2 regions of the Lysinibacillus sp. NPDC096382 genome follow, and region 1 is predicted to be linked to the other one. Evidence: riboswitches for the same ligand, from Rfam matches in the RefSeq annotation. Region 1 holds a riboswitch; the other holds the start of a gene.

Evidence for each region. A riboswitch is a leader RNA that binds a small molecule or an ion and turns the genes downstream of it on or off. The one in region 1 is predicted to bind preQ1.
Region 2: linked by a shared signal. The riboswitch ahead of ACIQZA_RS24190 (QueT transporter family protein) and the one ahead of queC (7-cyano-7-deazaguanine synthase QueC) in region 1 are both predicted to bind preQ1.

What each region holds. Positions count from the first base shown of each region.
Region 1 covers NZ_JBIWFC010000002.1:292,599-296,827, reverse strand. The annotation lists gene ACIQZA_RS05210 (leucine-rich repeat domain-containing protein) at 1-1,732, shown strand, start outside; PreQ1 riboswitch class I at 1,908-1,954, shown strand; gene queC (7-cyano-7-deazaguanine synthase QueC) at 2,218-2,877, shown strand; gene queD (6-carboxytetrahydropterin synthase QueD) at 2,881-3,354, shown strand; gene queE (7-carboxy-7-deazaguanine synthase QueE) at 3,347-4,075, shown strand.
Region 2 covers NZ_JBIWFC010000029.1:23-4,251, forward strand. The annotation lists gene ACIQZA_RS24185 (hypothetical protein) at 535-1,104, shown strand; gene ACIQZA_RS24190 (QueT transporter family protein) at 1,303-1,785, opposite strand; PreQ1 riboswitch class I at 1,792-1,836, opposite strand; gene ACIQZA_RS24195 (DUF1259 domain-containing protein) at 2,133-2,528, opposite strand; gene ACIQZA_RS24200 (hypothetical protein) at 2,606-2,860, opposite strand; gene ACIQZA_RS24205 (ABC transporter substrate-binding protein) at 3,458-4,229, shown strand, end outside.

The DNA of each region.
Region 1 (4,229 bases):
TCAGACGATTAATAATTATTATGGTACAACTTCTGCGCATAAAGATACACGTCCAAAAACGAATTTAAAAGCGCTTTTAATAATACCGATTGTTATCCTTTGTACATTTCTTGGCTATGTTCTTTTGAGTGGCAATCAAACAGAATTTGGTAACCATAAGGAAATACCTATTCGGAAAATGCCAGAAAGCGAAGTTCTTTTATTCTTTTTAAAAGATATTTTTGATAAAGGTGAAGCAATGCCGTCTAAAGAAGAAATCGCAAGTATCCGTTATTTGAAGGCATACTATTCTGAAGATCAATGGCATTTTGATTACAGTCTTGACGATCCGTTTACAAATAAGCAAGCCAAAATTTCTACCTATATTATTATAGATAAGTTATTAAATACACAAAAAATTGAACAAAAAGATTTTGAAGCCTTTACAGGATTGACGGTATTGAATCTGATGGGCGATTATGAAATATCACAAAGTGAAAGTGTAAGCTTCCGACATCTGGAAGGTTTAAAAAGCTATACAGGTCGCTTTAATGAATCATTTAGTAAAATTGCTGACTATTTTAGTGATAAGTCTAATGTTGTAGAGCTCTCTATTCAAATTCGAAGTAATGATGAACTTGCTTTATTATTAGAATTTCCTAACCTTCAATCACTTGAAATTTCGTATCATACCGAGGAGGTTACAGATTTCCCACTTATGAATAAACTGCCTTTAAAATTTGCCAACGATTTGAAGTGGTTGTCTCCGTTAAGTGATTTAGAGTCGTTAGCAATAGATTATAGTGAAGCAACAGATTTTAGCTCGTTCTATTCACTGAATCAATTACAAAATTTGAAACTTACAGCGGTAAAAAACTTAAAAACGCTTGATTTTATACAAAACATGCCTAGTTTGCAAACACTTGATCTTGAAAATATGGATATTACGAATGTAGAACGCCTTAGAAATAAGTCATCATTGAAAAAGCTTCGCTTAGCTTCTCTTTATAAATTAGAATTGCTTGATATTATGAACAGCCTGACTTCACTGACCGATTTATCGATAACTGGTTATAGTGGCCAAATAGCACCGATTGTAGCACCAAATTTAAAAAAAGCAGTATTAACAAGTACTTTCCTACCTAAGTTAGAGGCACCTACTTTAAAAGATTTAACTGTTGATATAAGTGGGGCACAGTCGTATTTGAATGGAGCAGAATTACTGAAATACCCACAGCTAGAACAACTTACAGCGATGGAGTCAGGCGATTTTACAGGCATTCGTTCTTTAAATCGTCTACCAAATCTGCAAACTATAAATTTAAATGAAACAACTTTTTATGAAGAGACGAGTGAATTATTCAATTTACAACATGTAAAAACGTTAAATTGTAATGAGTGTAAGTTCCAATTTAATAGTCAAAATTCGTTTAACAACAACAAACTGGAACATTTAACTTTGAATAATGTATCCTTCCGAATAGATAATGGTGATTGGGTACATGAAGTTGATCAGGTAATGCCTTACTTTGTTGGCCTTACAGCTTTGCATTCATTCACTATACAAGATAGTTCACTACAATCATTAAGTTTTATGGAAAAGTGGCAACAAATTGAGGAGCTTCATTTGGAAAATAACGCTATTTCGAATGTAGAGCCTTTAGTGAATTTGCCCAATTTGAAAAAGCTATATATTTTAGGAAATCAGGTACAAAATAAAGCAGTTCTAGACAATGGAATTATAATTTATTGAGGTAATGTGACTATCTATATATCCTCAAAATATGAATAAATTTAATCTCAGCAAAGTGTTTAGTGTACGGCTAAAATATAGGGCAATATAACAGTGTTTTTCCAGAAAGAAAAATCCGATTGACGTTTTATACTATTTTTTGTATTATATTGAAGAAAAGAATGCCCGGACTAGAACGGGAGAGGTTCATAGCAAATACCCTCTATAAAAAACTATGGAAACATGACAATATGCCATGTCCATATCGGACGTGGTTTTTTTTTATGTTTTTACTTATGTTTTAGTAGAATGATTGGTACTGCCTCTCTTGAAAAGTGTTGGGAAACATTTTACAAGGAGGTTTTTTTATGTCTTGCCGAAGCCGTGAAAATGGATTAAAGGATTGGACTTATTGGTACCAAGGCACACAATATTCGTTAAAAAAAAATAAGAAGAAAGCAGCTCTTTCTTAGAGTGCTGTTCTCGATATAAGGGAGTTTTTATAGATGAAGCAGGAAAAAGCAATTGTTGTATTTAGTGGAGGTCAGGACAGTACAACCTGTTTGTTCTGGGCAAAAGAACGTTTTGAAGAAGTTGAGGCTGTTACTTTTGATTATGGTCAAAGGCATCGTCTTGAAATTGAATGTGCGAAGGAGATAGCACGGGAGCTCGGAGTTAAGCATCACATTCTTGATATGTCACTCCTGAATCAGCTTGCTCCGAATGCATTGACGCGACAAGACATAAAGGTAGAAGACGGAGAAAATGGTGAGCTTCCATCGACCTTTGTACCTGGCCGAAATCTTCTTTTTCTTTCATTTGCGGGCGTTTTAGCGAGCCAAGTAGGAGCTAAGCATATTGTAACTGGCGTTTGTGAAACGGATTTTAGTGGATATCCGGATTGCCGAGATGTTTTTATTAAATCCTTGAATGTAACGTTAAATTTATCGATGGATGATTCCTTTGTGATTGATACACCGTTGATGTGGCTGAATAAGGCACAAACATGGGAGCTTGCCGATCAATTTGGAGCACTTGAATTTGTTCGGGAAAGAACGTTGACTTGCTATAATGGTGTAATAGCAGATGGCTGTGGTGAATGCCCAGCATGTAAACTGCGAAATAAAGGGCTTGATGAGTATTTGAGCTTCAGGAAGGAGTCTTAAAGCATGTCAGACTTTATAATTGTCGATAAACTCCAAAAAATAGATGAAGATATTCAAAGAAATCAATTGAACTATCATGCAAAGCGTGTACTCATAAGCAAAGAATTTACCTTCGATGCTGCTCATCATTTACACAATTATGAGGGGAAATGTAAAAACCTGCACGGTCATACGTATCGCGTAGTATTAGGACTGAGTGGATACACAGATGAACGCGGTTTGATGATTGATTTTGGCGATATAAAAGCAATATGGAAACAAAAAATAGAAATTCATTTGGATCACCGTTATTTAAATGAAACGCTTCCACCCATGAATACGACGGCAGAGAACATTGTTGTTTGGATTTACGAAAAGTTAACTGAGGCCTTGCTTGATAAACAAAGATATAACGGTGCTCGTGTAGAGTTTATCAGGCTATATGAAACTCCGACAAGCTATGCAGAAGCTAGACGGGAGTGGATGGAAGTTGAGTAAGGTACCTGTTATCGAGATTTTTGGACCGACGATTCAAGGTGAGGGAATGGTCGTTGGCCAGAAGACTATGTTTGTGAGAACTGCAGGCTGTGATTATTCCTGTTCTTGGTGTGATTCATCGTTTACGTGGGATGGTAGCGGAAAGTATCTTATCGTCCAAATGACAGCAGAAGAGATTTGGTCTGAGTTGAAAAGCCTTGGAGGCAGTGGTTTTTCATTTGTCACGATTTCAGGCGGCAATCCTGCACTCCATCAAAATTTGGAAGAACTCATTGCAATTTTAAAAGAAAATGACATAAAGGTCGGGGTAGAAACACAGGGAAGTAGGTGGCAAAAATGGATGTATGAGATTGATGAACTGACAATCTCACCAAAGCCACCTAGTTCTGGAATGACCACAGACTATTCGGTGCTCTCTGATATCTTCGAAAAGCTTAAAAATCGAAATAGTAATCACCATATATCTCTCAAAATAGTCGTATTTAATCAAGAGGATTACGATTATGCTAAACAAATTCACCATCGATATCCAATGATTCCTTTTTATCTTCAAGTCGGTAATGATGAGCTAACGTCGACTGACAATTCACGATTAATACTACATTTATTGGATAAATATCATGCACTGATTGATAGAGTGATTAATGATGAGGAATTCAGAGATGTCAAAGTACTACCACAGTTGCATGCCCTTGTTTGGGGGAATAAAAGAGGTGTATAGATAGTGTGTCATTACAAGAAATTGTATGGTGTTATCATTATTCATTAGGCTTCCATCAGATACGTGGTGTGAAAGTATAGGCAAATTTTTTATTAAAAGTGAGTTATAAGCTGAAACTATTTTAAATAGTGAATTCTTATTTAATGTCACACAT
Region 2 (4,229 bases), on a different contig from region 1:
TTCACTTCTACTATAAAAAAATAGTAGCACAAACCATGGCCTTGGTTTGTACTACTAATGTTAGTATGTTTTTAATCAGTAGGTAAAACATAACCACTGAAGAAGTAGGGAGTAATGGCAAAGGTCAAACCTTGTCATTACTCCTTTTTTGATTGAATGACTTTTAATATGCATACAAAATTTTATACATTGTTGATTTGACAGCGTTTTTCAATTCAACTTTTTATATTCTCAGCTTTTATTTTTTGTCTTTCTAATTCGACTTTCTCCAGTTCCACTTCTAGTTCCCTATGCTTAATCAAATACTCTTTTTTTATTTGATAAACTTTAATGAAGCTTAAAATCACAATAATAAAAGCAAATATCAACATTAATAATTGCATATTCGAGAAATACAAACAATACACCTCACTTTCTATATATATATTATATAAAGTATATATTAATTCGGTTATTATGTATAATTGAGGAAATAATTCAATTTATTATCCATAAATGTATTATTTTACCAAAAAACAAAAAAGGAGAATTAGGATGAAAAAATTTACCGTTTTTATTTGCAGTTTGATACTTACTTTGATTGTATCTACAGTTTCACCAAGTTTTGTACATGCCAATGAACTAGCAAGTAAAGAAAGTGCTTTAGCCGAATCAGTATTATATAACTTTAATACTAAAAAACTAGAATTTGATGAAGAGGCTGCTAATGAAGTATATAATTTCACAGATGAAGAATTAAATTATTATGAATCTTCTCTAGAATCACTAACTCCTGAAGAAGTTAATAACAAACTTTTAACATTAGGGATAGACATGGAAAATTATGATGGCAACATAATTTATAAAGAAGATGAAAATGGTGAAATTCAAGAATTTGCCGTTATAGCGTGGCTTGCAGGAATTGGTTTTGTTTCTTTTGTTGGATATTTTTTCTGGGATCGATATCTTACACATAAAGAAAAAATGAATTATATGAATAGATGTTTTGATCAGCACGGAAACCCAATAATTGACTCAAGAGATAGATCTGGTTCAAAAGTACAAACCAATGAAGCAGAAGCTGAAAGAATTGGTGGGTATAATTTTGCATGCGAAAAACCATAAAAAGAAGAAATAACATGTGAGGAAGGTATACAGGAAAGAAACTGGGACATAAGTGTTTCAGCCAACAAAAAAACCGAACTATTCAATGAAACGCTTATGAAGTGTTTCGGAATAGTTCGGTATTTCTATTTACGTGTTTTATTAATTTAGAAATTATTCGACTTTTCGAAGGAACCATTTAGTTATGTCCCAGCTTCGTTAAATTAAATTTTTGAAGTTTAAGCGTTTATTCAATGTATACATAATCGGTGCACCGACCGCTAAGACAACAAATTCACCTGCGGCAACAGTTAACCATGCCCAGAAGAATGGTAATTCTAAAGCAATGTTCAATTCAAAAGCAATGATGAACATTGTGCATGTAAATAATAATGTATTAATGACTAAACGTGCCCAAATATTTTTGACAAATTTACAAATAAGAATGAACAACCCAAGGGTAATCATTGAATGGGCTACACCAAAATACAAATCGATAATGCCATTTGGTGAAAATAGATTGGAGATAAATACACCAATAATGATTCCGAAGGTAAAGCGTGGATTAAACGCAACTAGATGATTAAACATTTCTGATATACGGAACTGCACCTCTGTAAAGCCAAATGGGGCGACTAACAATGTAATAGCAATGTAAAGAGCTGCAATTATGCCACTCGTTGTTAAAAATTTTACTTTCATATACATTTCTCCTTAGTTTTTTTGCGTGGGATGGTTACGAACCACGTGAAGCAAATGCAATCATATCAATGTTTATGCTTATTTGTAAATAGCAATGAGTAAAAAAAAACGCAGAAATTCATAGTGCTAAAGGTAATATTTAGCCCTTGTTCGTTGCTCATTAGTGTGCGCGTGACCGGGATTAGAATTTGGAATCCATAAGAAGAGGGGCTTGTACAGTTGCTTCTTTACAGATGGAATGATACTGGACTATAGATGAGAAGCAACCGTGAACATTAAAAATCGAATATCTATCCAGTCATATTAAAAAGAACTGTGCTAAGCAGTTCTTTTAACAAGTGTAGTTATCAGTAGTTTTTTAAAACACTAAATGCTTGAGCAAATTTTTGGGCGAAGATTAATGGGGGCTCTATTGATTGAAAATGAACGTATAAAATTACTGGATCTGAATATATCCAGTGATTATGGACGGCACTTATAATTAAATTATTTTCTGCAAGTACCTTAACAAATGGTGTTAATTCTTCTTGAAGTACTACAACTTCACCTAAGTTAAGTGCATTTCCATATATATCGAGTGATTCGAACGTTATCCCAGCATGAAGTGCACTACGACTTGGGCGACCTTGAATCATAACATTAAGATTTCGATTAAGCTTTACTGAACATACACCATGTTCAATAGAAGCTTTTCCGTTGGCAATCTGAGCAAATTCTGTACACATATCTTGAAAGCTTTGCATTTAGACACCTCTGCTTTTTTAAACTTCTATAATGAGGATGCCTTGGTGCGAAAGTAGTAGAGGTCTCTGATTGGGATTTATTCATCTAAAACATTTTTAATTTCTCCTATTTCAAAAATTATATCGTCTAGTTGTTTTTTGAATTCATCTGTATATTCTAGTTCTCCATCTAAATCTTTTGTATATTCCAAGGCATTTAAGGCAAAATCTAGAGCAAATGCAAATAGACTGTCACAAAGATTAGAAATGATTGTGTCAATATCCCCTACATTTGCATTTTGTTTCTCTTGTGAATAAGAAGGTTGATTTAAATCGATTTCTTCATTGTTCATGGTATTCCTCCTTTTTGAAAGCAGCATTCGTCTTATTTGCATCATATGCATTAAGTGTAAAAAAGGAGACTGAAATGTGTAGATCAATCTTGTTAGCAATAAATAAAATGTAACCATTAAGGGAGAAAGTACTCGCAGGTTGATTTTATTCAGCCATCCAAGGTGTTACTCAAACGCACGTATGCTTCCCAGATATCCCGTTACCCTAAAGTAGTTGGTTAGTAGATGTCTTGTAGAAGTAATAGCGAATAAATATAATAATTTGAAAGCCTGACATTTCTTATGGAGAATGTCAGGTTTTTAAGTTTTGTATATAAATTACTTGAAAAATCAATAGCAGAAAAATAACTTCGCGAAATTTGTCAAAAAAATTTTTGTTATATTAGAAAAAAGAAATCGATTTATAGAAATAGTGTAGTTTAGTGGTTTAAAGTGACAAATTGAGTGAAAAAATAAAATATTTTGTTAAGTTTAATAGTCAGAACATTCATAATGTTATTGACGAACCTATATAATAACGATAATATAGCGATAAGTTCACACTTTGTTTGGATAAAGTGTGATAAATATTAGAGATAATATTGGGGGGGATTATTTGTGAAAAGCAATTTAAGAAAGCTTTCGTTCCTGTTATTTGGATTAGTTTTAATGCTTGCTGCTTGTGGCAACAGTGGATCTAGTTCATCAGATTCGAAAGAGAACGACAAGAATAATGCTAGTGAGAGCAGCAATGCAGATGACAAAACATTTAAGATTGGGATTACTCAAATTGTTGAGCATCCATCTTTAAATGCTGCAACTGAAGGTTTCAAAAAAGCAATTGAAGAATCTGGCTTAAAAGTTGAATACGATCCGCAAATAGCGCAAGGAGATAATAGTCTTAACACGACCATTGCAAACAATCTAGTAAGTGCCAACGTAGATTTAATCTTTGCTAACTCTACGCCATCAGCACAAGCCGCGGCGACAGCTACTAGTGATATTCCAATTGTCTTCACTTCTGTAACGGATGCTGTTGGCGCACAGCTCATTGAATCTATGGAGAAGCCAGGGAAAAATGTAACAGGAACGATTGATTTACATCCTGATACTATTTCGAAAACAGTAGCATTCTTAAAGGAACTAGGTGCGAAAAAAGTAGGTATGGTATACAACGCTGGTGAGCAAAACTCAGTAGCACAAGTAAAAGAAGTGAAAAAAGTTATGGCTGAACAAGGCCTAACAGTAGTTGAGGCATCTGCGGCAACTTCTGCAGAAGTAAAACAAGCTACTGAATCATTAATTGGTAAAGCAGATGCATTCTATATCATTACTGATAATACAGTAGTTTCGGCTCTTGAGTCTGTAATTGATGTAGCAAACTCTAATA